Regions from separate parts of the Streptomyces sp. NBC_00727 genome, predicted to be linked through region 1. Evidence: riboswitches for the same ligand, from Rfam matches in the RefSeq annotation. Region 1 holds a riboswitch; each other region holds the start of a gene.
What was found. Region 1 has a riboswitch for thiamine pyrophosphate ahead of OG242_RS24245 (thiamine ABC transporter substrate binding subunit). Riboswitches for the same ligand answer to the same signal wherever they lie in the genome.
Positions count from the first base shown of each region.

Region 2: linked by a shared signal. The riboswitch ahead of OG242_RS29550 (purine-cytosine permease family protein) and the one ahead of OG242_RS24245 (thiamine ABC transporter substrate binding subunit) in region 1 are both predicted to bind thiamine pyrophosphate.
Region 3: linked by a shared signal. The riboswitch ahead of thiC (phosphomethylpyrimidine synthase ThiC) and the one ahead of OG242_RS24245 (thiamine ABC transporter substrate binding subunit) in region 1 are both predicted to bind thiamine pyrophosphate.
Region 4: linked by a shared signal. The riboswitch ahead of thiO (glycine oxidase ThiO) and the one ahead of OG242_RS24245 (thiamine ABC transporter substrate binding subunit) in region 1 are both predicted to bind thiamine pyrophosphate.

Region 1 is NZ_CP108981.1:5,317,831-5,324,932, forward strand. Features, by position in the region: gene OG242_RS24235 (phosphatidate cytidylyltransferase) at 1-862, shown strand, start outside; gene rlmN (23S rRNA (adenine(2503)-C(2))-methyltransferase RlmN) at 952-2,058, shown strand; TPP riboswitch at 2,129-2,245, shown strand; gene OG242_RS24245 (thiamine ABC transporter substrate binding subunit) at 2,328-3,431, shown strand; gene OG242_RS24250 (ABC transporter permease) at 3,518-5,122, shown strand; gene OG242_RS24255 (ABC transporter ATP-binding protein) at 5,126-6,151, shown strand; gene OG242_RS24260 (hypothetical protein) at 6,167-6,994, opposite strand; gene OG242_RS24265 (MerR family transcriptional regulator) at 6,991-7,102, opposite strand, start outside.
Region 2 is NZ_CP108981.1:6,547,715-6,554,816, forward strand. Features, by position in the region: gene OG242_RS29545 (TROVE domain-containing protein) at 1-1,148, shown strand, start outside; gene OG242_RS29550 (purine-cytosine permease family protein) at 1,155-2,537, opposite strand; TPP riboswitch at 2,528-2,622, opposite strand; gene OG242_RS29555 (formylglycine-generating enzyme family protein) at 2,680-3,660, opposite strand; gene OG242_RS29560 (ROK family transcriptional regulator) at 3,657-4,892, opposite strand; gene OG242_RS29565 (sulfatase-like hydrolase/transferase) at 5,096-6,583, shown strand; gene OG242_RS29570 (ABC transporter permease) at 6,580-7,102, shown strand, end outside.
Region 3 is NZ_CP108981.1:3,532,155-3,539,256, reverse strand. Features, by position in the region: gene OG242_RS15980 (metallophosphoesterase) at 1-518, shown strand, start outside; gene OG242_RS15975 (hypothetical protein) at 700-1,512, shown strand; gene thiC (phosphomethylpyrimidine synthase ThiC) at 1,589-3,382, opposite strand; TPP riboswitch at 3,375-3,510, opposite strand; gene OG242_RS15965 (YibE/F family protein) at 3,581-4,912, shown strand; gene OG242_RS15960 (SsgA family sporulation/cell division regulator) at 4,993-5,430, opposite strand; gene OG242_RS15955 (IclR family transcriptional regulator) at 5,532-6,302, opposite strand; gene OG242_RS15950 (DUF5326 family protein) at 6,544-6,759, opposite strand; gene OG242_RS15945 (cupin domain-containing protein) at 6,889-7,102, opposite strand, start outside.
Region 4 is NZ_CP108981.1:1,623,310-1,630,411, reverse strand. Features, by position in the region: gene pknB (Stk1 family PASTA domain-containing Ser/Thr kinase) at 1-782, opposite strand, end outside; gene OG242_RS07215 (thiazole synthase) at 965-1,759, opposite strand; gene thiS (sulfur carrier protein ThiS) at 1,762-1,980, opposite strand; gene thiO (glycine oxidase ThiO) at 1,977-3,152, opposite strand; TPP riboswitch at 3,150-3,261, opposite strand; gene OG242_RS07200 (NAD(P)/FAD-dependent oxidoreductase) at 3,344-4,579, shown strand; gene OG242_RS07195 (Rv2175c family DNA-binding protein) at 4,645-5,010, shown strand; gene thiE (thiamine phosphate synthase) at 5,112-5,765, shown strand; gene metF (methylenetetrahydrofolate reductase [NAD(P)H]) at 5,916-6,833, shown strand; gene OG242_RS07180 (hypothetical protein) at 6,884-7,102, shown strand, end outside.

The DNA.
Region 1 (7,102 bases):
GGAGCCCATGCCGACCGCGCCGCCGCCTCCCCCGCCTCCGCAGAAGAAGCGCGCGGGCCGGGACCTGGGAGCCGCCATAGGGGTCGGCCTGGGGCTCGGTGCCCTGGTCGTCGTCTCGCTCTTCGTCGTCAAGGCCGTCTTCGTCGGCGTCATCGTGCTCGCCGTCGTCGTCGGCCTGTGGGAGCTCACCTCCAGGCTGGAGGAGCGCAAGGGCATCAAGGCGCCCCTCGTGCCGCTCGCCGTCGGCGGCGCCGCCATGATCGTCGCCGGGTACGCGCGCGGGGCCGAGGGCGCCTGGGTCGCCATGGCCCTGACCGCCCTGGCGGTGCTCGTGTGGCGGATGGCCCAGCCGCCCGAGGACTACCTCAGGGACGTCACGGCTGGCATCTTCGCCGCGTTCTACGTGCCCTTCCTGGCCACCTTCGTCGCCATGCTCCTGAAGGCCGACGACGGCCCGCAGCGGGTGCTGACCTTCCTGCTGCTGACCGTGGTCAGCGACACGGGTGCGTACGCGGTCGGCTGGCGGTTCGGCAAGCACAAGCTGGCTCCGCGCATCAGCCCGGGCAAGACCCGCGAGGGCCTGTTCGGGGCCGTCACCTTCGCCATGGTGGCCGGGGCGCTGTGCATGCAGTTCCTGATCGACGACGGTTCCTGGTGGCAGGGGCTGCTGCTGGGCCTCGCGGTCGCGGCCAGCGCCACCCTCGGCGACCTGGGCGAGTCCATGATCAAGCGGGACCTCGGCATCAAGGACATGGGAACGCTGCTGCCCGGCCACGGCGGGATCATGGACCGGCTGGACTCCCTGCTGCCGACCGCCCCGGTGGTCTGGCTGCTGCTCGTCCTCTTCGTCGGCTCCGGCTGACCGGCTCCGGCCTGCGGTTTTCCGTACGAAGGCCCGTCGTCCACAGGGCGGCGGGCCTTCGCCGTTCCGTCTGCGACACTGGAAGAACCATGCCTAAGCCCGGAGAACTCACTTTCGTCGCGCCCCGCGGAGCCAAGAAGCCGCCGCGGCACCTCGCCGACCTCACGCCCGCCGAGCGCAGGGAAGCCGTCGCCGCGATCGGCGAGAAGCCGTTCCGCGCCCAGCAGCTCTCGCAGCACTACTTCGCGCGGTACGCGCACGACCCGGCCGAGTGGACCAACATCCCGGCCGGATCGCGGGACAAGCTCGCCGAGGCGATGTTCCCCGATCTGATGTCCGTCGTCCGGCACATCAGCTGCGACGACGACACCACCCGCAAGACCCTGTGGAAGCTGCACGACGGGACGCTGGTCGAGTCCGTCCTGATGCGCTACCCGGAGCGGGTCACCATGTGCATCTCCTCGCAGGCCGGCTGCGGCATGAACTGCCCGTTCTGCGCGACCGGGCAGGCCGGTCTCGACCGCAACCTGTCGACCGCGGAGATCGTCCACCAGATCGTGGACGGCATGCGCGCCCTGCGCGACGGCGAGGTCCCCGGCGGCCCCGCCCGGCTGTCCAACATCGTGTTCATGGGCATGGGCGAGCCGCTGGCCAACTACAACCGCGTCGTCGGCGCGATCCGCCGGCTGACCGACCCCGAGCCCGACGGCCTCGGTCTCTCGCAGCGCGGGATCACCGTGTCCACCGTCGGCCTGGTGCCCGCGATGCTTCGGTTCGCCGACGAGGGCTTCAAGTGCCGCCTCGCGGTCTCGCTGCACGCCCCGGACGACGAGCTGCGCGACACCCTGGTGCCGGTCAACACCCGGTGGAAGGTCCGTGAGGTGCTGGACGCCGCGTGGGAGTACGCGGAGAAGTCCGGCCGCCGCATCTCCATCGAGTACGCCCTGATCCGCGACATCAACGACCAGGCGTGGCGCGGCGACCGGCTGGGCCGGCTCCTCAAAGGCAGGCGCGTCCACGTCAACCTGATCCCGCTCAACCCGACCCCCGGCTCCAAGTGGACCGCGTCGCGGCCCGAGGACGAGCGCGCGTTCGTCGAGGCCATCGCGAGCCACGGCGTGCCGGTCACCGTCCGCGACACCCGGGGCCAGGAGATCGACGGCGCCTGCGGACAGCTGGCGGCCTCCGAGCGCTGAGGGCGAGCGGCCCGGGCATGCGGAACCGCGGCCGAAAACGGCCGTGTAGCCTGGGGCCGAAATCAACTGCATATTCCGACAGGGGAGCGCCACAGCGCTGAGAGTGCGGCACCAAGGACAGGTTGGCCGCAGACCCTCTGAACCTCGCCCGGGTCATTCCGGGTAGGAAGTTCGGACCATACTCAAGCTGTTGCGCCCTGCCCGCTTCCGGTTTCCACCGGTGCGGGCAGGGCCGCGTCTCTTCCTGGTCACTCCAGGAGGAATCACACATGAGCACCACCCAGAAGGCCGCGGTCGCGGCCGTCGCCGCCGCGCTCGGCGTCACCGCGCTGGCCGGCTGCGGGAGTTCCGACGACTCGGCGTCCGGTTCCGGATCCACCAAGGGCTCCGGCTCCAAGACCGTCACGCTGGTCAGCCACGACTCCTTCAACGCCTCCAAGGACGTGCTGAAGGAGTTCACCCGGCAGACCGGCTACACCGTCAAGGTCCTCAAGAGCGGTGACGCGGGCGCCGCCCTGAACCAGGAGATCCTGACCAAGGGCTCCCCGCGCGGCGACGTCTTCTTCGGCGTCGACAACACCCTGCTCTCGCGCGCCCTCGACAACGGGCTGTTCACGCCGTACGAGGCCAAGGGGCTCGACCGGGTCCCGGCCGATGTCCAGCTGGACGCGGACAAGCACCGGGTCACCCCGGTCGACACCGGCGACATCTGCGTCAACTACGACAAGAAGTACTTCGCCGACAAGAAGCTCGCGCCGCCGAAGACCTTCGCCGACCTGGCGAAGCCCGCGTACAAGAACCTGCTCGTCACCGAGAACGCCGCGACCTCCTCGCCCGGCCTCGGCTTCCTGCTGGGCACCGTCGCCACCTTCGGTGAGGACGGCTACCAGGACTACTGGAAGAAGCTGAAGGACAACGGCGTCAAGGTCGTCGACGGCTGGGAGCAGGCGTACAACGAGGAGTTCTCCGGCTCCGCGGGCGGCAAGAAGGCCAAGGCCGACCGGCCGCTCGTCGTCAGCTACGCCTCCAGCCCGCCCGTCGAGGTGCTGTACGCCGACCCGCAGCCCAAGACCGCGCCCACCGGGGTCGCCACCGGGACCTGCTTCCGCCAGATCGAGTTCGCCGGTCTGCTGGACGGGGCGAAGAACGAGGCAGGCGGCAAGGCCCTGCTGGACTTCCTGATCGGGAAGAAGTTCCAGGAGGACATGCCGCTGACCATGTTCGTCAGCCCGGTCGCCAAGGACGCGAAGGTGCCGGAGCTCTTCACGAAGTTCGGCGCCACCGCCGACAAGCCGGCGACCGTCGCCCCGGACACCATCGCCAAGAACCGTGAGCAGTGGGTCCGGTCATGGTCCTCGCTCGTAGTGAAGTAACGAAGACTCCCGTACGCGGACCGGGCGCGCGCGGGAGGTCCGCACGCGCCCGGGCCCGGCGCGGGACCGCGGTGCGGCTCGGGCTTATGGCCGTGCCCGTCGCGTTCTTCGCCGTGTTCTTCGCCTACCCGGTCGCCGCGATCGTCGGCCGGGGGCTCAAGGCGGACGGCGTCTGGCAGTTCGGCCGGTTCGGCGAGGTGCTGGCCCGGCCGGAGATCCGTGACGTCCTGTGGTTCACGCTGTGGCAGGCGCTCGCCTCGACCGCGCTGACCCTGCTGATCGCGTTGCCCGGCGCCTATGTCTTCGCCCGGTTCGACTTCCCCGGCAAGCAGGTGCTGCGCGCCGTCGTCACGGTGCCGTTCGTGCTGCCGACCGTCGTCGTCGGCACCGCCTTCCTCGCGCTGCTCGGACGCGGCGGGCTGCTCGACGAGCTGTGGGGCGTACGGCTCGACACCACCGTGTGGGCGATCCTGCTGGCCCACGTCTTCTTCAACTACGCGGTCGTCGTCCGCACCGTCGGCGGGCTCTGGGCGCAGCTCGACCCGCGTCAGGAGGAGGCCGCCCGGGTGCTGGGCGCGAGCAGGTTCACCGCCTGGCGCCGCGTCACGCTGCCCGCGCTCGCCCCGGCCGTGGCCGCCGCCGCGCTGATGGTCTTCCTCTTCACCTTCACCTCCTTCGGGGTCGTACAGATCCTCGGCGGGCCCGGCTTCTCCACGCTGGAGGTGGAGATCTACCGGCAGACCGCGCAACTGCTGGCCCTGCCCACGGCCGCCGTGCTGACGCTCGTGCAGTTCGCCGCCGTCGGCGCGATCCTCGCCGTGCACGCCTGGACCGTACGCCGCAGGGAGCGTGCGCTGAAGCTGGTCGACCCGGCACAGACGGCGCGCAGGCCGAGCGGTGCCGGGCAGTGGGCGCTGCTCGGCGGAGTGCTGCTGAGCGTGCTCGTGCTGATACTGCTGCCGCTCGCCGTGCTGGTGGAACGCTCGCTCGGCGGCTCCGGGCTCGCCTACTACCGCGCGCTCACCTCGGCGGACGCCAACAGCGGTACGTTCCTGGTGGCGCCCATCGAGGCGATCGGGAACTCGCTGCGCTACGCCCTCGTCGCGACCCTGATCGCCCTGGTCGTCGGGGGCCTCGCCGCCGCCGCGCTCACCCGGCGGGCCGGCCGGCTCGTCCGGGGCTTCGACGCGCTGCTGATGCTGCCGCTCGGGGTCTCCGCGGTGACCGTCGGCTTCGGCTTCCTGATCACCCTGGACAAGCCGCCGCTCGACCTCCGTACCTCCTGGATCCTGGTGCCGCTCGCCCAGGCGCTGGTCGGGGTGCCCTTCGTCGTACGGACCATGCTGCCGGTCCTGCGGGCGGTGGACGCCCGGCTGCGCGAGGCCGCGGCGGTGCTCGGGGCCTCGCCGCTGCGGGCCTGGCGCGAGGTGGACTTCCCGCTGGTGCGGAGGGCGCTGCTGGTCGCCGCCGGGTTCGCGTTCGCCGTGTCACTGGGGGAGTTCGGGGCGACGGTGTTCATCGCGCGTCCGGACAACCCGACGCTTCCGGTGGCCGTGGCCCGGCTGCTGGGCCGGTCCGGGGAGCTCAACTACGGCCAGGCCATGGCCCTCAGCACCATCCTGATGCTCGTGTGCGCGGTCTCGCTGCTGCTGCTCGAACGCATCCGCACCGACCGATCCGGGGAGTTCTAGAAGATGCTGACGCTCGAATCGGCAACCGTCCACTTCGGCGACCGGGCCGCGCTCGACGGGGTGGACCTGGAGGTCGCCGACCACGAGATCGTCTGCGTGCTCGGGCCGAGCGGCAGCGGCAAGTCCACCCTGCTGCGCCTGGTCGCCGGGCTGCAGGAGCCGGACGGCGGCCGGGTCCTGCTCGACGGCACCGACCAGGACGGCATCCCGGTCCACCGGCGCGGCCTCGGCCTGATGTTCCAGGACCACCAGCTCTTCCCGCACCGGGACGTCGGCGCCAACGTCGCCTTCGGCCTGCGGATGCACGGTGCCGGCCGGGGCGAACAGGACCGCCGGGTCGCCGAACTCCTCGACCTCGTGGGCCTCCCCGGCGCCGAACGCCGTGCCGTCGCCGCGCTCTCCGGCGGCGAGCAGCAGCGCGTCGCCCTCGCCCGGGCCCTCGCCCCCAGCCCCAGGCTCCTGATGCTCGACGAGCCCCTGGGCCAGCTGGACCGCAGCCTGCGCGAACGGCTCGTCGTCGAACTGCGCGCCCTCTTCGGCCGGCTCGGCACCACCGTGCTCGCCGTCACCCACGACCAGGGCGAGGCGTTCGCGCTGGCCGACCGGGTCGTCGTGATGCGCGAGGGCCGCGTCGCCCAGGTGGGCACCCCGCTGGAGGTGTGGCAGCGCCCCGCCTCCGCCTTCGTGGCCCGGTTCCTGGGCTTCGACAACGTGGTCGAGGCGACCGTCGAGGGGGAGGCGGCGGACACGGACTGGGGCGAGGTGCCGGTGCCGGCCGGGTCGCCGCAGGGGGCGTGCGATCTGCTGGTGCGGCCGGCCGGGGTCCGGATCGGCGGGCCGGAGAAGGGGCTGCGCTGCGTCGTGGGGGCGCGCACCTTCCGGGGCAGCCATGTCGCCGTGACCCTCCACCCCGAGCGCGGCCCGGTGCTGGACGCCGAGTGCCCGCTGCGCGGGACGCCGGAGGAGGGCGAGCGGGTGGGCGTCACCTTCGACGCGTCGGAGTGCGTGGTGCTGCCCGCGCTGTTCTGACCGGGCCGCGCGCCGTCAGACGGGCCGGCGGAGTGCGTCGACCAGGGCGCGGGGGTCGTCGGCGTGGAAGCGGATGGTGTGGGCCCCTTCCGGAGCGCCGAGCGGGCGGGTGAAGGGCAGCGGCCGGTTCAGCTCCAGGGTCACCGAGGTCTGGCTGCCCACGATCAGGTCGAGGACCCCGTCGTCGGAGAGGGTGACCAGGCGGCCTTCCGGGTATCGCCGGTCGACCCGGACCGAGGCGACCGCGTCCTGGGGCACGACGAGGTCGAAGAGTGCTCCGTAGCGGATCCGCAGAGAGCCGTCGGGGCGTACGACGTGCGGCCGGGTGACGCAGGCGGCGTGCAGGGCCAGGACCAGGACGAGCCCGTACAGGTCGAGGACCAGGAACACCCGGTGGACCACCGGCCACGGGATGAGGAGGGCCAGGCCCACCGTCTCGACGGCCATCACGAAGAGCAGCCCGTACAGCATCGCGGTCTGCGGCCCGGTGTACGCGGCGGCGAGGTCCCCGGGGCGCACACCGTGCGCGCGGCGCCGGACCCACCGCGCCAGTGAGGCGACGGCGCGCAGCTCGTGGAGGACCAGACGGCGGACCGCCACCGGCACCGCCTGCTCCACGGCGGCCCGCCGCGCCGCCCGGGGGTCCGCGCCGCCGGCGCGCGCCGCGACGTACAGCGAGCGCAGCACCCGGGCCTCCAGCAGCAGGACCGTGAGCACCAGCGCCTCGGCGCCCGCCAGTGCCCAACCGGGCGGCCGGACCCCGGCCACCAGGCAGACCGCCAGGGCCAGTTCCCCGGACAGCACGGCGGCTGAGGCGACCCGTGCCACCCGCACGCCACTCATCCCCGGCCCCTCGCGATGAACGCCTCCATGAGCCTGCTCACGACCTCCGCCTGCGCGGGGGCGTACTCGGCGAGCATCGCTTCCTTGAGCCCGGTCACGACGACCCCG
Region 2 (7,102 bases), 1.2 Mb from region 1:
ACGGGCGCAAGGTCCCGCAGCCCGTGAAGCGGGGCGTCGCCGACGCCGTACGCAGGCTCTACACGTCCCGGTCCCTGCTGAAGTACGACACCGCGTCCAGGGACTTCCGCTTCGGTGACGTGCTCAACCTGGTGCACGCGTCGCCCGACCCGGCCAAGCCCTGGCAGGGCGAGCTCTTCCGGTACGCCCTCGACCGCCGCCACCACCCGGAGCGGGCCGAGGCCCCGGCCGGCGAGCGGCTGCTCACCGCCCACCGGGCGCTCCTGGACACCCCGGCGGGCGAGCGGCGGGCCCTGATCACGGGGCCCGGCGGCGCGGACCGGCTCGCCGAGGCCGGCATGACCTGGGAGTCCGTGGCGGGCTGGCTGCACGGGCCGATGGACGCTGCCGTCTGGGAGGCGCTGATCCCCGTCATGGGGCCCATGGCGCTCCTGCGGAACCTGCGCAACTTCGACGAGGCCCGCATCACGGACGCGGTCGCGGACCGGGTCGCCGCACGCATCGCGGACCCCGAAGAGGTGGCCCGCTCCCGGCAGTTCCCGTTCCGCTACCTCGCCGCCCACCGGCACGCCGCACCGCGCTGGGCCGCCGCGCTGGAAGCGGCACTCGGCCACTGCCTGGCCAACGTGCCCGCCCTGCCCGGCCGGACGCTGGTCCTGGTCGACCGGTCCGACTCGATGTTCTTCGACACCGTCTCCGAACGGTCCACGCTCAGCCGGGCCGACGCGGCCGCCGTGTTCGGCACCGCGCTCGCCCTGCGTGCCGAGCAGGCGGACCTGGTGGAGTTCGGCTGGCGCAGCGCACCGGTCCCGTACGCACCCGGCGAACCGGTCCTGGACGTGCTGGAACGGTTCCACCGGCTCGGCGGCACCGACACCACGAAGGCGCTGCGCACCCACTACCTGGACCACGACCGGGTGCTGCTCGTCACCGACGAACAGGCCCTGCCCTACGGCCCCCGGGGGTCCGACCCGGTGCCGCGCAAGGTCCCGGTCCACACCTGGAACCTCGCCGGGTACCGGCCGGCCAACGGTCCCACGGGCCCGAACCGGCACACCTTCGGCGGGCTCACCGACGCGGCGTTCCGGATGGCCGGCCTCATCGAGAACGGCCGCCGGGCGGTCTGGCCGTGGACCGTCGAGGAGTGAGCCCGGTCAGGGGCGCCGGCGCATCCGCAGCGGGGCGTACACCACGAGGGCCACGAGGAACGCCACTCCGTACGCCAGGTCCGCGCCGTGCAGCGCCTCGGCCACCGGGCCCACGTACAGGCCGGTGCTCATGAACGGCACCGCCGCCGCGAAGGCCGCGGCGAACGCGGCGAGCGCCGGCCACCACGGGCGCGGCCGGGCGTGCTCGGCGGCGAGGTCGACGGGGGCGCCGCGCCGGTCCCTCGCCCGCACCAGCCAGTCCACGGACACGATCGCCACGAAGCCGGGGATCCAGTAGCCGACGAGGAGCAGCACGTTCTGGAAGCGGGCCGTGGTGTCCGCCGCGTGCATCCACAGCACCAGCGGGAAGCCGAGGGCGGCGGCGAGCGCCGCGGCGACCGGGCGCGGCACACGTACACCCATCGTCTGCAACGCCAGCGAACCGCTGTAGTCGTTCATCGCGTTGCTGCACAGCGCGGCCAGCGCGACCGCGAGCAGCCCGAACGCCCCGAGCGCGCCGCCGCCCAGCAGCGTGTCGACGCCGCGCGCGGTCTGGTCCGTGAAGACCGAGGCGCCCCACAGCCCGATCGTCTGGACCGCCACGAAGGAGGCGCTGATCCCGCCCAGCGTGCACCAGAACATCCGCGGCCGGGACGTCTCGCGCGGCAGATAGCGGCTGAAGTCACTGGCGTAGGGGGCCCAGGACAGCGCCAGACTCAGGGCGATGGTGCAGGTCAGGACGAAGGCGCCGGCCCGGTCCGCGCCGTGCACGGACCCGCTGGTCACCGGGTCGACACCGTTCAGGAGCTTGGTCGCGAGGACCGCGAAGGCGGCGGCGAGCGCGAAGGTCATGACGGTCTGGAGCCGGTGGATCACCTCGTAGCCCAGCACGCCCAGCGCACCCTGCGCGGCCATCATGACCAGGACGCCCAGCCAGAACGGCCAGCCGCACAACTGCGCCAGCGCGTCCCCGCCGAACAGACCGATCAGCGCGTCCCACGCGATCGAGGACAGCCACTGGAGCGCGCCCGGCAGCACCACACCAGGCCCGAACGCCAGCCGTGCGAGCGGCAGTTGCCCGGCCCCGGTCCGGCTGCCCCAGGTGCCGAGATACGCGGTGGGCGCGGCGCCGACGAGGGTGCCGAGCACGACGGCGGCGAGGGCGGTGCCGAAGTCCAGGCCCAGCGCGATGCCGACGGTGCCGGTGAAGACGCCGGTCATGGTCAGGTTGGGCGCGAACCAGACGGTGAACAGCCGCCCGGGGCCGCCGTAGCGCCGGTCCTCGGGGACCGGGGCTATCCCGTGCGCCTCGACGCGCAGATCGCCGGGCGCGGTGGGCATGCGCCCGCCGAAAGCGGCGCGCTCGTCCCGGGCATGCGACAACGACATGAAGACATCCCTCCGCCAGTGCTAACTGGTTCAGGTTCGACGGGTGTGATCTCAGCCCTGTCGCAGGGCACCCCGTGTCCGGTGTGGCGGCCAGGATAGCCGGAGGGATGTGCGGGTCCGAGCGGGGGCCGGCCGCCGGCGCTCAGAGGGACATCGCGCAGCGGAACCCGCCGTGACCTGTGGTGCTGTCGGGTGTGTTGGACGTACGGGCGGCGACCCGGTAGCGGTTGCAGTACGAGCGGTGGCACAGGTGCGAGCCGCCGCGCAGCACCCGGTTGCCGCCCTCGGGCGGCCCGGCCGGGTCGATCCGCGTCTCCGGGCGGTCCGGTACGTGCCAGTCGGCGCTGAACCGGTCGGCGCACCACTCCCACACGTTGCCCGAGACGTTGTACAGCCCGTAGCCGTTGGGGGCGTACGCCTTCACGGGCGCGGTGCCCGCGTAGCCGTCCTCGCGGGTGTTGCGGACCGGGAAGTCCCCCTGCCAGATGTTGCAGCGGTGCCGGCCCTTGGGGGTCAGCGCGTCGCCCCAGGGGAAGCGGGCCCGGACCAGTCCGCCCCGGGCCGCCTTCTCCCACTCGGCCTCGGTGGGCAGCCGCTTCCCGGCCCAGCGGGCGTAGGCGGTGGCGTCGTTCCACGACACATGGACCACCGGGTGGTCCCGACGGTCGCCGATCGAGGTGCCGGGCCCCTCGGGCGCCCGCCAGCAGGCCCCGGTTACAGCGCTCCACCAGGGCGCGCCGGGCACCGTCCCGGGCAGCACCGCATGGCGTGCCTCGCGGGGGACGAAGGCGCCGAAGACGTAGGACCAGCCGATGAGTTCGGCCTCGGTGCGGTAGCCGGTGGCCTTGACGAAGCGCGCGAACCCGGCATTGGTCACACAGGCCACGTCGATGCGGAACGGGGCGAGCACGACCTCCCGGACAGGCCCCTCCCCGTCGGCGGGGAACGCGTCCTCGTCGGCGCCGCCCATCAGGAACGGCCCGCCGGGCACGGCGACGGTGCCGCGCAGCAGGTCGGCGGTGCTCCACTCGGGCACGGCGAAGCCGGCCGGGGGAGTGGTGGCCGTGGTGACGGGGGCGGCCGTGGTCGCGCTCTCACGGCCCGGCCCGCAGCAGGCGCTCATGGGGAAGTCCGTTCGTCGTGGGCGGAGCCCGCCGGGACCGGCGCCGGGCGGTCCAGCAGTTCCGCCAGGTCCTGGCCCGTGGTGCGCAGCAGCAGGGCCACACCGCCCAGCGCCGCCGCCTCGCCGCCGAGGGCGGAACCGCGCACCTCGATGGAGCGGGGGGCGGACGGCAGAGAGAGCGTAGCGATCTGTTCCCTGATCGGAGCGAGGACCAGGTCGTCGAGCGCGGCCGGCTCCCCGTACACGACGACGCACTCCGGATCGACCTGGGCGGCGAGCGCGGCGAGCACCCGGCCCGCGGTGACGGCCGCTCCCCGGAGCACATCGGCCACCTCCGGCCGGCCCTCGGCGGCGAGCGCGATCAGCTCGTCCGCGTCCCCGGCGTCCACTCCGCGCTCGGCGCAGGCGGCGAGCAGGGCCGGGACGGAGATCAGCCCCTCCAGGCAGCCCCGGCCGCCGCAGTGGCAGGGCTTGCCCTCGGGGTCGCAGCTGGTGTGCCCGATCTCGCCGGCCGCGCCGTGGGCGCCGTGCACCAGTGAGCCGTTGACGACGAGCCCGCCGCCGACGCCCTGGGACCAGCGCAGGTAGACGGCGTTGTCGAAGCCCCGTGCCGCACCCCAGGTGACCTCGGCGAGCGCGGCCAGCCGGGAGTTGTTGTCGGTGAGCACCGGGGCGCCGAAGTGCCGGCCGAGTTCGGCGGCGACGTGCCCGGCGAACGGGGTCATCGCGTGCCGGTCGGCGGACGCCGGATTCTGCACGAAGCCGGGCAGGCCGAGGCCGATGCCCTGGACCGGGGCGAGGCTGATGTTCTCGCGCCGCACCAGTTCCTCGACCGCCCGGATCGCCTGCGCGGCCCGTTCGGCTGCCTGGCTGTCCGCCGGGACCGGGGCGCTGTTCCGGCCGACGATCTCATGGGCGCAGTTGGCGACGACCACGTGGATGTGGTGGCGCTGGAGGTCGATGCCGATCAGTTCCGCGCCGTGCGAGTTGAGCGAGATCTCCAGGGCCGGCCGGCCGCGCCCCCTCGGCTGCCCCGGATCGGGGGCGGGCTGCTCGACGACCGCGTTGCGTTCCAGCAGGTCGGACACGATCGCGAACAGGGTCGTACGGGAGAGACCGACCCGGTCCTTGAGCTCGCCCCGGCTGAGCGCCCCCGACCTGCGCAGCTCGCCCAGTACGGCGGCTTCATTGGCTCTGCGCAGGCGCTGGAGGGCATCGGTGCGTTCGGTCATGGACGCATGGTCGATCGGTCAAGTGCTTTCTGTCAACGCGCCGGACGAATTCACACAATGTTTATTCCCGAGGGTTGACGTAAAAAAGTGGACCTCCCTACAGTTCCCGTCAATCGCCGGAGCCGGCCCGCTCGAGCACCCCGCAACCTGCCCGGCCGGCTCCCGTCACCACTGTGAGCACGACCACCGAAAGGGCGGCCCGAGTGGCTCCGCGCAACGTCCTGTTCCTGATGACCGACCAGCACCGGACCGACACCCTGGGCTGTTACGGCAACCCGCTCGTCGAGACCCCCGCCCTGGACGCCCTCGCGGCCGAGGGCACCCGCTTCGACCGCTTCTACACCCCCACCGCGATCTGCACCCCCGCCCGCGCCTCCCTCGCCACCGGCCTCCACCCGTTCCGCCACGGCATGCTCAACAACCCCGAGCGCAACGGCGGCAGCAAGGACGAGCTGTCCGACGAAACCCCCATGCTCTGGAACCAGTTGGCGGACCGGGGATACGCCGTCGGGCACGTCGGCAAATGGCACATCGGCCGCGAGCGCGGCCCCGAGTTCTACGGACTGGACGGCGAGCACCTGCCCGGCGCGCTCAACCCCGTACACCACCCCTCCTACGAGAAGTGGCTCGACGAGAACGGCTTCCCGCCGTTCGCGGTGCGCGAGGCCGTCTTCGGGACCGCCGCCAACGGCACCGGGCGCGGCCACCTCATCGCCGGCCGCCTCCAGCAGCCCGCCGAGGCCACCGTCGAGGCGTACCTCACCGACCGCACCCTCGCCCTGCTGGACCGCTACGCCGCCGGCTGGAAGGCGACCGGCAAGCCGTTCATGCTGTCCTGCCACTGGTACGGCCCGCACCTGCCGTACCTGATACCCGACGCGTACTACGACCTGTACGACCCCGACGACGTGCCGCTGCCCGCCTCCATGGCGGAGACCTTCGCCGGGAAGCCCGAGGTACAGCGCCAGTACAGCGCGTACTGGTCCTCCGACGACTTCGACGCCGCCGCCTGGCGCAAGCTCATCGCCGTCTACTGGGGCTACGTCACGATGATCGACCACCAGGTCGGACGCATCGTCGAAGCGCTCAAGGGCCACGGACTGTGGGACGACACCGCGGTCTTCTTCACCGCCGACCACGGCGAGTTCACCGGCGCCCACCGGCTCAACGACAAGGGCCCGGCGATGTACGAGGACATCTACAACATCCCCGGCATCGCCCGCGTCCCCGGCGCCCCCGCCCAGGTCAACGACGACTTCGCCACCCTCATCGACCTCAACCCCACCATCCTGGAACTCGCCGGAGCCCCCGTGCCCGAACCCTGCGACGGCACCAGCCTGCTGCCCCTGCTGCACGGCGGGAGCGCCGACGGCACCCGCGACCAGGTCGTCACCGAATTCCACGGCCACCACTTCCCGTACTCCCAGCGCATGATCCGCGACCGGCGCCACAAGCTGGTCCACAACCCGGAGAGCGTGCACGAGCTGTACGACCTGGAGACCGACCCGCACGAACTGCACAACGTGTACGAGGCGCCCGCCTACGCGGAGATCCGCCGCTACCTCACCGTCCGGCTCTACAGCGAACTGCTGCGCCGCGGCGACCCCGCCTACACCTGGATGAGCTACATGGCCGACATCGGCGGCGGCCGGGCGGCCGACGTCGACGGGGTCGCGGAGGAAGTGGCATGAACGTGCAGGACAAGCCCCGCGCACCGCACCGCACGAAACCCCCCGGACCACCCGCCGCCCCGGAGCGCGCCGCCGGAACGGCGAAGAAGAAGCGCGGCACGGGCCGGCTCACCTCCGTACTCCTCGGCCTCGCCTCCGCCGCGCTCGGGCTGCTCGCCTGGGCCGCTCTCGCCGGCAGCGGGATCAACGGCTTCCCCGGACCCGTCGTCGTGGCCCGGCGCGCGGGCGAACTGATCGCGGACGGCACGCTGTTCGAGGACGCGGGCGCCAGCCTGAAGCGCGTCCTCATCGGTTATGTGCTCGGCGTCGCCCTCGCGATCCCCGTCGGGTTCGTCATGGGCTGGTACCCGGTCGTCCGCCGGCTGATCGAGCCGTGGCTGCAGTTCTTCCGCATGGTGCCGCCACTCGCGATCATCCCGCTCGCCATCGTGCTCATGGGCATCGACGAGACCCCGAAGATCTTCGTGATCTTCCTCGCCTCGTTCCTGTCCTGCGTCGTCTCCACCTTCCAGGGCGTCG
Region 3 (7,102 bases), 1.8 Mb from region 1:
GCACCGCCACCTTCCAGGCCGCCTGGCTCCTCAACGGCGGCCAGAAGGCGGACATGGAACGCCTCCAGGACGTCCACCTCCAGTGGATGTCCCGGCTCGACGCGGTCGTCGAGGAGGACGGGCACCTCCTGATGCACTCGGACACGACGGCGTACCTGGACTACGGCTCCACCATCGAGGACGTCAACGACACGGTGCACGCCATCCTCACGCGCAACGACGCCGACGAGTGCTGGGACCTGTTCCGCAAGCTCACCAAGCGGTTCGCCTTCCGGGACGACCAGGGCCCCGAGGCCGTCCAGGAACTGATGGCGGCGTACGGCGGCCGGCGCGTCGTCCATGGTCACAGCCCGATTCCCTACCTGACCGGCGAGGTCGGCTCCGAGGACAGCGAGGACGGTGCCGGGCCCCAGGTCGACGGCCCCCATGTGTACGCGGACGGGCTCGCCATCGCCATGGACGGCGGAGTGACCATGGCCGGAAAGCTACTGGTCGTCCAACTGCCGCTGCATGACTGACGTTCGGCAGGGAAGACGAATCCCGACCTGACAACGCCGAGCACTGGGCCTATTTCCGGAAACCCTCTGTCACCCCGTGCTGTGCGCGCTCTACCATCGGCGTATCAGTAGCAGGCTCTCCTCCGTTTCCGCCCAACTGCCCGGCCAGAGCGGGCACACAGGCCCGACGGAGCATCGGGGGATGCACATGAACAGCGCTCCGCACCTGCTGACCGAGGACCGGCCCGAGTACGAACGGCTCCTCGACGACGCACTGCGTCACGCTCATGAACGACCGGAACTGGCCGCCGTCGGCGAACGCCTCAACGTCGCCCAGCTCCGCACCATGGCGATGGCTGCCGTCGCCCTGATCACCGCCACGGCCGCCGCCGAGTACGAGCAGTACGTGAAGGCACGTGACGAACTGCGCGCCCCCGAACGTGACGCGGACCCCGGCACCACGCCGGACGGCCTCAGCCAGTCGGGCGCCGGCATAGGCGCGGTCGTCACCGTTCTGGCGCCGATGCTGGCGGGTACGGCGGCGACCATCTTCCTGCTGGCCGGCTACCTCCTGAAGATGCTGGAGCCACCACCGGCGTTCGCCACGACCATGGTCGGCGCGGGCTGGTTCTTCGCCGCCGTCACCGCCGCCGCCATCTTCGTCGCGGCCATCGGCCTGCTCATCACCGCCCTGCGCAACGGCTCTACGTCCCTGACGGCCCGCGAAGCCGGCGAGGACCTGCCCGACGAAGTCGCCCGGGCCAAGGAGGCCTGGCGGCAGGCGCTGCTGGAGCGGGGCATCGTGCCCTTCCTGCGCGACGCGCTCACCGAGCCCGCCGCCGGCCCCACGGCCCCCGCACCGCACCGCCCGGTGGGCCGTCTCCCGAAGATCGGTTACAGCAGGCCGGACTTCGCGGGCCCGGACCAGGGCCCTGCCGCCGCGCCCCGCCCCACGTACAGCAGCCCGGACTTCACGAGCCCCGACTTCGGCGGCCCCGAACACGAACTGGACTGAGCGGGGCTGAGGCGGAGGCGTCCGGACGCGGCCCGGGGAAGGGCCGCGTCCGTCTGCTTATCGGGCCACCACCAGGTCAGTCGGCCAGTGGCAGGTAGACCCGGTTACCACTCGCCGCGAACTCGCGCGACTTCTGGAGCATCCCTTCCGCGACCTCCTCGGCCGTCGCCTCCGCGCTCTCCGGGCCGCCGAACTGCTCACTGATGCTGTGGCTGATCTTCATCGAACAGAACTTCGGACCGCACATCGAGCAGAAGTGCGCCGTCTTGGCAGGCTCGGCGGGCAGCGTCTCGTCATGGAACTCCCGCGCCGTGTCCGGGTCGAGCGCCAGGTTGAACTGGTCCTCCCAGCGGAATTCGAACCGGGCGTCCGACAGCGCGTCGTCCCACTCCTGTGCGCCCGGGTGCCCCTTGGCCAGGTCGGCGGCATGGGCCGCGATCTTGTACGTGATGACCCCGGTCTTCACGTCGTCCCGGTTCGGCAGCCCGAGGTGCTCCTTGGGCGTCACGTAACAGAGCATCGCCGTACCCCACCAGGCGATCATCGCCGCACCGATGCCCGAGGTGATGTGGTCGTACGCCGGCGCGATGTCGGTGGTCAGCGGGCCGAGGGTGTAGAACGGCGCTTCCTCGCAGATCTCCTGCTGGAGGTCGATGTTCTCCTTGATCTTGTGCATCGGGACATGCCCCGGCCCCTCGATCATGGTCTGCACCCCGAACCTCTTGGCGACCGTGTTCAGCTCACCGAGCGTGCGCAGTTCGGCGAACTGGGCCTCGTCGTTGGCGTCCGCGATCGACCCGGGGCGCAGTCCGTCGCCCAGTGAGTACGTCACGTCGTAAGCGGCGAGGATCTCGCAGAGCTCCTCGAAGTGCTCGTACAGGAACGACTCCTTGTGGTGCGCCAGGCACCAGGCCGCCATGATCGAGCCGCCGCGGGAGACGATGCCGGTCTTGCGGCGAGCGGTGAGCGGCACGTACGGCAGGCGTACGCCGGCGTGCACCGTCATGTAGTCCACGCCCTGCTCGGCCTGCTCGATGACGGTGTCCTTGTAGATCTCCCAGGTCAGCTCCTCCGCCCTGCCATCGACCTTTTCCAGGGCCTGGTAGAGAGGAACGGTTCCGATCGGTACGGGTGAATTGCGAAGAACCCACTCACGGGTGGTGTGGATGTTGCGGCCGGTGGAAAGGTCCATGACCGTGTCCGCGCCCCACCGGGCCGCCCACGTCATCTTGTCCACCTCCTCCTCGATGGAGGACGTCACCGCGGAGTTGCCGATGTTGGCATTCACCTTCACCAGGAACCGCTTCCCGATGATCATCGGCTCGCTCTCCGGGTGGTTGACGTTGGCGGGCAGCACCGCGCGCCCTGCGGCGATCTCCTCGCGAACCACCTCGGCCGCCACGTTCTCCCGGACCGCGACGTACTCCATCTCCGGGGTGATCTCGCCCCTGCGGGCGTACGCGAGCTGGGTGACGGGCCGCCCGTCCCGGCTGCGCCGCGGTCGGCGCGGGCGGCCGGGGAAGACCGCGTCCAGGTTGCGCAGCCCGCCCCGTGGCGAGGTGTGCTTCAGCCCGTCGTCCTCGGGACGGGCGGGGCGGCCCGCGTACTCCTCGGTGTCGCTGCGGGCAATGATCCAGTTCTCCCGCAGGGGCGCGAGTCCGCGGCGGACGTCGGTCGCGGTGGCGGGATCGGTGTACGGCCCCGACGTGTCGTACAGCGTCACGTCCTTGCCGTTGGTGAGGTGCACCTGACGGACCGGCACCCGGATGTCCGGGCGCTGCCCCTGGACGTACCCCTTGTGCCAGCCGATGGACTTCCCGGCCTCGTCGCCCTGATTGGAGGCAGGCGTGCGTGTGTCCGATGTGGTCATGAGACCTACTCCCTACGCCGGCATTACCCGGTAACAGGTTCGGCGGTCGGCGCAGCATCACTGCCGTACGGACGTACGGCGGTCAGCGCCCTCTCAGCCCGGTGCTCCGAGCTCCCGCGTGTGCAAAGGTGCCACCACGCTAGCCCCTGGACGGGCGAGCTGAACAGAGGGCCTCTTCCTTCTTGCGATGATCGGCCGGTGACGCCCCCTCATCGCGACCCAGACCCGCAGGGCCATCAGCAGGCCCACGCACACAGCCATGGCCCGGCCGCGCCTGTATCCGCCCATCTGCGCAAGGTGATCGCCGCGGTGCTGATCCCCTTCGCAGCCGCCGTGATCGTCGGTCTCGTCGCGCTATGGCCGGGTGGTGCGCCGGCGCACGAACGGACCGGCGTCGGCTTCGACCGGCAGACCCAGCAGGGAAAGGTGGTGGGTGTCGTCAAGGTGGACTGCAAGGACGTGAACGCCGCCCAGCTCCCCGTCGACGGCGCGACCGACCCGCCCGACGGGGAGCCGAAGGCCGACGGGGGGCTCTGCGAGAAGGCCACCGTCGAGGTCACCAGTGGCCCCGACAAGGGACGCCGGTTCGTCGAGGTGGTCCAGCCGGACGCCCCCAGACAACTGCGGGAGGGCCAGGGAGTGGTGGTGGCGTACGCCCCGGACGCGCCCCATGACCTCCAGTACTCCGTGACGGACGTGAACCGGAAGTTCCCCCTGATGCTGCTGGCCGGGATCTTCGCCCTCGCGGTGGTGCTGGTGGGCAGGATGCGCGGGGTCATGGCCCTGGTGGCGCTCGCGCTGTCGTTCGCGATCCTGACCCTGTTCATCCTTCCGGCCATCCTGCAGGGCTCGAACCCGCTGGTGGTGGCGGTCGTCGGGGCGGGCGCGATCATGCTGATCGCTCTCTACATCTGCCACGGACCGACCGCCCGCACCTCCGTCGCCGTCATCGGCACCCTGGTCTCGCTGCTCCTGATCGGGCTGCTCGGCTCACTCTTCATCGGCTGGGCGAGCCTGAGCGGGAACACCGACGACAACACCGGCCTCATCCACGGCCTGTATCCGCACATCGACATGAGCGGCCTGCTGCTGGCCGGTGTCATCATCGGCTCCCTCGGGGTGCTCGACGACGTCACCGTCACCCAGACCTCGGCGGTCTGGGAGCTGCGCCAGGCGAACCCCACCATGACGGCGAAGCAGCTCTACCGGGCAGGGACCAGAATCGGACGCGATCACATCGCCTCGGTGGTCAACACCCTGGTGCTCGCCTATGCCGGCGCCGCGCTGCCCCTCCTGCTGCTGTTCACGGTCGCGCAGAGCAGCGTCGGCACTGTCGCCAACAGCGAGCTGGTGGCGGAGGAGATCGTGCGCACCCTCGTCGGCTCGATCGGGCTGGTCGCCTCCGTACCGGTGACGACCGCGCTCGCGGCAGTGGTCGTCACAGCGGACCGCACGGGGCTCGGCGCGGAAGCCGGAGCTTCGGCACCCGTGCGGAGCGGCCGGGGCCGACGACGGCGGGCGAGGTCCTGACTGGAACACGGAGCGTGATTCACCCGATCGGCAGGTGTCTTGTTCGAGTGGCATGGAGGGCCCGAGAACACCGGGCTTCTTCAGCCGGCGTTCTGCTCTTCGGCCAGAATGCGCCCCAGCTCCTCCTCCAAGTCGCCGTCGAAGTCATCCAGCGTGCACTCCTGCCCGAGCGGCACCAGCTTGTCCGTACGGTCGAGAAAGGCGACAAGAGGTGCCGTGCCCGCCCGGAAGAGCGCACGGTCGGCGCCCACCTGCAGCCGGATGTGGACATCGGACAGGCCCTCGGGCTCGGTCGGCGCGATGTGCACATCGCCGTCACCACTGGGGCTGTTGAGGCCGTCGAGCAGCAGCTCGCGACCGAAGGCCCAGGTGACGGGGGCGTCGCCGGGCAGATGGAAGGTCATCCGGATCGCGTACGGATCGCACACTTCGTACCGGAGCTCCACCGGGATACGGAATGAGAGCTCCTCGGAGACGAGGAAGCTCATCATGACCTCAGCTTGAACCGACTCACGCATCGTTCAACCCCGCAGTAGATGAATCTGGCCAGGAATGATCCCCCGTGGCCCTATTGACGCCATCGTGGTGCACGCGATAGCAGATCACAAGGAGTGATTTTTCAGATACTGATAGAGAACACGAACGAACGCAAGAGGCTGGCCACTTCAGCGCGTAACCGTTCGACTGCGGGGAGCAACCGTTCTTCCTCGTCGAGGGGGAGAGAAATGGCCATCGCGGCGGCGGTGAATCCGGCCACGATCGGGATGGCCGCACAGACCGTCCCGAGCGCGTACTCCTGTCGCTCGATGACCGGTTCCGTACGCTCCAGCGACCGCAGCCGCGCGAGGAACGCCGAGCGGTCGCGCACGGAATACCGGGTCAGCTGGCGGACCGGGTGCCGGTCCAAGTGGTCCTCGCGGGCCTTCTCGTCGAGCCGGCTCAGCAGGCACTGGCCGATCGCGTGCGCGTGCCCGGTCTCCCGGAAGGCCGCCCACTCGTCCACCGCCGGCTGCTCGGGGGTGTCGGCCACGGCGAGGAGTTCGATCTCACCCTCGCGGTAGATCGCGCAGTACACCGGAGCCCCGACGAGGTCCCGCCAGCGGTCCAGTGACTGGGTCATGGCGCCGCGGCGGCTCTGCAGGGCGCCGTCACCCATCAGCCGTTCGGCGGCGGCGCCGAAGAGGAAGACGCCGTTCTCCCGGCGCAGGTATCCCTCGTGGGTCAGGGTCCGCAGCAGGTGGTAGGCGGTGGGCAGGGGCAGCCCAGCTTCCCTCGCCAGCTGTTTGGCCGGGGCCCCGTCGCGATGGGTGCCCACAGCCTCCAGCAGCCTCAGCGCCCGCTGAACCGACCCGATGAGCGTCGGAACAGCCGTACTCGATGCCGTGGTCAACGGTCACCCCCAGGCGTGGTGACGGGCGGTCAGCCCGCCCGTGGGGGCCGCCCCCACAGGTCCGCCGCGGACCTGGGGGTTCGGAGGCCGGATCCCGTACAAACCACTGGTCGGGGTGGTGACTTACGGTGCTTTTCCCAGGCGGCGGCAGCGGACTTTCACTGTATCGGCAGCCCTGTGACCGGGTGCCGATTCGCCTTTCCCTTAGCTCAGCTGGGCTAATCCCCCGTCGGGCGTGCGGTCACCAGCCGCTACCGGAGGACGACGACAGGAACTTCCGTACGACGAAGACGAGCCCGCCGACCAGGATCACGAAGACCAGGATCTTGAAGAGCAGACCGACCACGAACGCGACCAGGCTGGCGATCAGCCCGCCGAACACGACGATCGCGATGACGGGTACCGCGATCCACTTCACCCACCAGGGCATACCAGCGAATATCTCCCGCACGGCCATCGTCCTACCTCGTCTCTGTGAGTTCCTGCTTCGATGCTAGAGGCGAAGGGGCGGTCACCGGGCCCCGGGAATCCCTTGTCCTCCCCTGAACGATCCCCTAGGGAACCCGGGGAGGCTCCGGGCGCGGACTCATCCCTCGGGCGGGGAGAAGACCACCATCACCCGCAGGTCCTCGGTGATGTGGTGGAACTTGTGGGCCGTTCCGGCGGGCACATACACGACACTTCCTCTTCCCACCTGTGTCGTTTCCATGCCGACAGTGATCGACGCGCGACCACTGACCACGAGATAGACCTCGTCCTGGCCGTGCGGATTCTGCGGGTCGAGCTCTCCGGCGTTCAGG
Region 4 (7,102 bases), 3.7 Mb from region 1:
ACTTCGAGCGAGCGGGCGGTGGCGCTCGCCACCAGCTCGTCGAGCTCGGGCGCGAGGCCCGGGACGACCGCCGACGGGGGCGGCACGTCCTCGTGCAGATGCTGGTAGATGACCTGGGCGGGGGACTCCCCGTCGCGGGGCTTGTCGCCGGTCAGCATCTCGTACAGCACGACCCCGCAGGCGTACACGTCGGCACGGGTGTCCGCCGTGCCGTGCTCGATCTGCTCCGGGGCGAGGTACGAGACGGTGCCGAGGATCGTCCCGGTGGTGTTCGTCACCGCGTCCACGGCCCTGACCAGCCCGAAGTCGGCGACCTTGACCCGGCCGTCGTCCCCGATCAGCACGTTCTCCGGCTTCATGTCGCGGTGCACGAAGCCCGCCCGGTGCGCCGCGCCGAGGGCGGCGAGGACCGACTCCAGGATGTCCAGCGCGGCCCGCGGCCGGAGCGCGCCGCGCTCGCTGAGCACATCGCGCAGCGTGCACCCGGCGACGTACTCCATCGCCAGGTAGACGTACTGCCCCTGGGCGCCCTGGTCGAAGACCCCGACCACGTTGGGATGGGCGAGGTGCGCCACCGACTTGGCCTCGCGGATGAAACGCTCGACGAACGAGGCGTCGGTCGCGAGCGCCGGGTGCATCACCTTGAGGGCGAGCACCCGGTCGAGCCGGGTGTCCATGGCCCGGTAGACCGTGGCCATGCCGCCCACGGCGATGCGGGCATCGACGCGGTAGCGGCCGTCGAGCAGCTGCCCGACGAGGGGGTCCTGGAGGGTCGTATCCACCATGCGAGTCTACGAGCCGCCACGGACAGGCCCGCCGCCGCGGAGCGAACCCGGCGCAGTACTGAAGCCGAGCCGTGACAGGGGCGTGCCGCCAGGGGCCGGAATCCCGGCTTCCAGCGGCCTTCCGGCACCGGAACTGTGGATTCCGGCACGTTGGTCCGGACCGGGGCGGCTCATCGCGTTCAGAAGGCCGGCCGCTCCGGGTCCAGCACCGCCCGCCCGGCCGTCGGCGAGGACGCCTCGGCGAAGTGGCGGCGCGGGATGCGCCCGGCCCGGTGGGCGAGCCGCCCGCCCTCCACCGCGTGCCGCATCGCGGCGGCCATCAGCTCCGGCTCCTGGGCACGGGTCACCGCCGAGGCGAGCATCACGGCCGAGCACCCCAGCTCCATGGCGAGCGCCGCGTCCGAGGCCGTCCCGGCGCCCGCGTCCAGGATCACCGGCACCCGGGCCTGTTCGGTGATCAGCTGGAAGTTGTGCGGGTTGCGGATGCCCAGGCCCGAGCCGATGGGGGAGCCGAGCGGCATGACCGCCGCGCACCCCACGTCCTCCAGCTTCCGCGCCAGGACCGGGTCGTCGTTGGTGTACGGCAGCACGGTGAAACCGTCGTCCACCAGCGTCTCCGCCGCGTCGAGCAGCTCGACCGGGTCGGGCAGCAGGGTGCGCTCGTCGGCCACCACCTCCAGCTTGACCCAGTCCGTGCCCAGCGCCTCGCGGGCGAGCCGGGCGGTGAGCACGGCCTCCCCGGCGGTGTAGCAGCCGGCGGTGTTCGGCAGCACCCGGATGGACAGCTTCCGCAGCACGGAGAGCACCGAGCCCTGCACGGTCGGGTCGAGGCGGCGCATGGCGACGGTGGTCAGCTCGGTGCCGGACGCGGTCAGGGACCGCTCCAGCACGTCCAGGCTGGGCGCACCGCCGGTGCCCATGATCAGCCGGGAGGTGAACTCGGCGCCGCCGAGGGTGAAGAGGTCGTCGGACACGGTCAGCCTCCCTGGACCGCGGTCAGGACCTCGACCCGGTCGCCTTCGGTGAGCGCGGCGGCGGTCCACCGGCCGCGCGGCACGACGGTCTCGTTGAGCGCGGCGGCCACCCCGGTCCGCGCGTCGGTCAGCGTCGCGACGAGGGCGTCCAGGGTGGTGCCCGCGGCGACGGCGACCGGTGCGCCGTTCACGGACACGGTGAGCGCGGTGGGCTCGGTCATGCGGGCTGCTCCAGGGGTGCGGGGGCGGGTGAGAACCGGCCGGGGGAGAAGGGGCGGGCCGCCTCGGGCAGCTCGCCGTCGGCCAGCAGCGACGCCATGGCGTCCCCGGTGACGGGGGTGAGCAGCACGCCGTTGCGGTGGTGGCCGGTGGCGAGGTGGAGGCCGGGCAGCGCGGTGCGGCCGAGCAGCGGGGCGTTGTCGGGGGACGCGGGGCGCAGCCCGGCGCGGGTCTCGGTCAGCGGCAGCTCGGTGATGCCGGGCACCAGCTCGTGGGCGTCGCGCAGCAGCTCGTAGACCCCGCCCGCCGTGACGGTGGTGTCCCAGCCCATCTCCTCGGTGGTGGCGCCGACGACCAGCTCGCCGTTCTCGCGCGGTACGAGATAGATGTGGCTGCCCCGGACCACCGCCCGCACGGTGCGCGAGAGGAAGGGGGCGTACGCCGGGGGCACGGTGAGGCGCAGCACCTGGCCCTTGACTGGGCGGACCGGCGGCAGGACGTGGGCGGGGACCCCGGCGAGCCGGCCGCTGAGGCTGCCCGCGGCGAGCACGACCTGGTCGGCGGCCACCTGCGTACCGTCGTCGAGCACGGCTCCCACGGCCCGGTCGGCCACCACCGAGAGGCGGTCGGCGTGGCGGCGGTGGAAGACCACACCGGCCCGTTCGCAGGCGGTGAGCAGGGCCGCGGCCAGCCGGCGCGGGTCGACCTGGTGGTCGCCGTCCACCCGCAGCCCGCCGCGCACGCCCGGGGCGAGCATCGGTTCCAGGCGGCGGCACTCGCGCCCGGTCAGCCACTCCGACTCCAGGCCCGAGCGGCGTTGCAGCTCGTGGAGTTCGCGCAGATGGGCGCGGTCGTCGGCGTCCAGCGCGACGGCCAGGGTGCCGCAGGCGCGGAAGCCGATGTCCCGGCCGCTCGCCTCCTCCAGCTCGGCCGTGAACGCCGGATAGCGCCTGGCGGAGGCGAGGTTGAGCCCGAGCAGCGTCTCCTCGCCGTAGTGCAGCTCCGTGACGGCGGCCAGCATTCCGGCCGCGACCCGGGCCGCTCCGCCGCCGGGTTCGGGGTCGGCGAGCGCGGTGGACAGACCGCGCTGCGCGGCCCGCCAGGCGGTCACCAGGCCGATGATGCCGCCCCCGATGACGAGGACGTCGGTCCCGTCGGTGCGATGGGTACGCATGGGCGTCCAGCCCCTCCCTTCGCCGGCATGACCCGGATCAGGTTCGTACGGTCGGAGGCCGCCAGCCTCCCTCTCAGCCCGGTGCGTCCGGGCTCCCGCGTGTCTTACGGTGGCCAGCCTAAACCCCGCCGGGACGACGGCGGCCGGGCCCTCCCTTCCCTGACTCCTCGTCAGGTACGTAAGGTGGACAGGTGAGCGAGCAGCAGCAGGCAGAGCGGACGGGGCGCCGGGTCGTCGTCGCGGGCGCGGGCATGGCGGGCGTCCAGACCGCGGTCGCCCTGCGGGAACAGGGCTTCACCGGCCCCGTCACCCTCATCGGCGCCGAACCCCACCAGCCCTACGACCGGCCTCCGCTGTCCAAGGCGGTGCTGCTCGGGAAGGCCGAGGAGTCCGCGTTCGACATCGGCTTCGAGGCCCTCGGCATCACCCTGCGCCTGGGCTGCGAGGTCACCGGTGTGCGCGCCGGCGACCACGAGCTGGACACCTCGGCGGGCCCGGTCCCCTACGACGTCCTGGTCCTCGCCACCGGCGCCGAACCCGTCGCCCTGCCCGGCTCCGACGGCGTGCCCGGCGTCCACCTGCTGCGCACCCTCGACGACGCGGCCCGGCTGCGGCCCGTCCTGGAGGCGGGGCACCCCGTCGTGGTCGTCGGCGCCGGCTGGATCGGCGCCGAGTTCGCCACCGCCGCCCGCGCCGCCGGCTGCGAGGTCACCGTCGTGGAGGCCGCGGACCGCCCGCTCGCCGGCGCCCTGCCCGCCGAGGTGACCGCCCCGATGGCCGCCTGGTACGAGGAGAGCGGCGCCCGGCTCCTCACCGGCGCCCGGGTGGCCCGCGTCGAACCTGGCGCGGTGGTCCTCGACGACGGGCGCGCCCTCCGGGCCGACGCGGTCGTCGTCGGCATCGGCGCCCGCCCCGCCACCGGCTGGCTCGCGGGCTCCGGCATCGCGCTCGGGCCCGAGGGCTCGGTGACGGCCGACGCGGCGCTGCGCACCTCGCTCCCCGATGTGTACGCCGTCGGCGACTGCGCCTCCTTCCCCTCCGCCCGCTACGGCACCCGCCTGGTCGTCCACCACTGGGACAACGCCCTCCAGGGCCCGAGGACCGCCGCCGCCCACATCGCGGCCGAGGGCACGGCGGACGTCCCGCCCTACGACCCGGTGCCCTACTTCTGGTCCGAGCAGTTCGGCCGGTTCGTGCAGTACGCCGGACACCACGCGGACGCGGACACCCTGCTGTGGCGCGGCGACCCGGCCGAACCCGCCTGGTCCGTGTGCTGGCTGCGCGACGGCGTCCTGGTCGCGGTGCTCGCGGTCGGCCGCCCGCGCGACCTGGCCCAGGGGCGCCGGCTCGTCGAGGCGGGGGCCCGGCTCGACGCGGACCGGGCCGGGGACCCCTCCGTACCGCTCAAGTCGGCGGTTCTGCCGTAACCGCCCGGGACCTGAAGAGCCGAGTCCGGGTTTCGGCTGTCAGTCCGGGATGGCAGGCTTGTCCCGTGACCGAGATTGACGCAAAGACCGATGCACTCGTCCCCGCCTGGCTCTACCTGCCCGACATCGCGGAAATGCTCGATGTCGAGGTGACGCGTGTGCGGCAGCTGGTCAAGGAGGGCCAGCTCATCGCCGTACGCCGTGGGGAGAACCGGGCGCTTCAGGTGCCCGCCGCCTTCATCGACGGCGACAAGGTGGTCAAGGGCCTCTCCGGGACCCTGACACTCCTGAAGGACGACGGCTACTCCGACGAGGAGATGCTCGAATGGCTCTTCACTCCCGACCCGACCCTGCCGGGCACGCCCGCGCAGGCACTGAGTGAGAATCGCGGCACGGAGGTGAAGCGCCGCGCCCAGGCGCTCGCCGTCTGAACCGTCCGGGGAAGCGGGCCGCGCCGCGCGAGCGGGCGGCCCGCTTCCCCGCGCCGCACCACTGATCCGCCGTCACCGTCTTCCCCGGGGGGAACCGCACCATGTCCACGTCTCGCGCGCTGCTGTCCGACGCCCGGCTCTACCTGTGCACGGACGCCCGCAGGCGCCAGGGCGACCTGCCCGAGTTCCTGGACGCGGTCCTCGCCGGCGGCGTCGACATCGTCCAGCTGCGCGACAAGGGCATGGAGGCCGCCGAGGAGCTGGAGCACCTCGGGGTCCTCGCCGACGCCTGCGAGCGCCATGGCAAGCTCCTCGCCGTCAACGACCGGGCGGACGTGGCCCACGCCATCGGCGCCGACGTGCTGCACCTGGGCCAGGGCGACCTGCCGGTGCCCGCGGCCCGCGCGATCATCGGCACCGAGCCGGTCGTCGGCCGCTCCACGCACGCCGAGGCCGAGGTCGACGCCGCCGTCGCCGAACCCGGCGTGGACTACTTCTGCACCGGCCCCTGCTGGCCCACCCCCACCAAGCCCGGCCGCCACGCGCCCGGCCTGGACCTCGTGCGGTACGCCGCCTCGCTCGCCCCCGAACGCCCCTGGTTCGCCATCGGGGGCATCGACACGGACAACCTCGACCAGGTGCTGGACGCCGGGGCCCGCCGGATCGTGGTCGTACGGGCCCTCACCGAGGCGACCGACCCGGGCGCCGCCGCCGCTGAGCTGGCCCGCAGGGTCCGCGAGCGCGCCGGAGCCTGACCGGGGCAGCCGCACTCGGGCCGACGGCCCGGGACGCCTCGGGAGCAGGCCTGGGACGAATCTGTCCGAAGGATGGACAAGAATCAGTCAATTCCGGCAAATGACTCCGGTTCGGTTGGGGGCCCGCCCCGCCCTGGTTAACCTGCCCGTATGGCCCTTGGCACACCTTCCACCAGGACAGATCACGCGCGCACCGTGCGTGAGATGCTCGCGACCGGCGCGCCCTCGTACTCGTTCGAGTTCTGGGCGCCCAAGACCGAGAAGGGTGAGCGCAACCTGTGGAACGCGCTGCGCCGGGTCGAGGCCGTCGCGCCGAGCTTCGTCTCGGTGACGTACGGGGCCGGTGGCTCCACCCGCTCCGGCACGGTGAAGGCCACCCAGGACATCGCCGCCGAGTCCACGCTCACCCCGGTCGCGCACCTCACGGCCGTCGACCACTCGATCGCCGAACTGCGCAACATGGTCGGCCAGTTCGCGGACGCCGGCATCCGGAACATCCTCGCCCTGCGCGGCGACCCGCCGGGCGACCCGATGGGCCCCTGGGTCGATCACCCGCAGGGCGTGAGGTACGCGGCGGACCTGGTCCGGCTGATCAAGGAGGCCGGTGACTTCTGCGTGGGCGTCGCCGCGTTCCCCGAGCGGCACCCGCGCTCCGGGGACTGGGACACCGACATCCGGCACTTCGTGGACAAGTGCCGCGCGGGCGCCGACTACGCGATCACCCAGATGTTCTTCGACCCCGAGGCGTATCTCCGGATGCGTGACCGGGTGGTCGCGGCGGGTTGCGGAACCCCGATCATCCCCGAGGTCATGCCGGTCACCAACGTCCGGCAACTGGAGCGATTCTCCCAGCTCAGCGACGCGAAGCTGCCCGACGAGCTGAAAGAGCGCATCCTCGCCGCCAAGGACGACCCCGCCGCTGTACGCTCCATTGGCATCGACTTCGCAACGCGGTTCAGCGCGAAGCTGCTCTCCGAGGGTGTGCCCGGACTGCACTTCATCACGCTGAACAACTCGACTGCGACGCTCGAGATCTACGAGAATCTCGGACTGCACAAGCAGTCGTGACCGGCCGTACCCGCCGCGACCCGGGGCGGTGGCCGTAGAAGGGGGCGGGCATGGGCTGGACGGTCCTCTACATCGCGTTCGGTGTCGTCGCGCTGTGGCTGCTCGGCGAGGTGCTGCTGCAGTACAAGGCGCGACTGCGCTGGCGGCTGCTCGCCTTCACCGGCTTCCTGTGCGTGGTCATCGGCGTCCTGATGCCGTCGGTCCCCGTCATCGCCCTCGGCGCGATCGCCTTCGCCACCGGTCAGACCTACGTCACGCTCTCCTTCCGC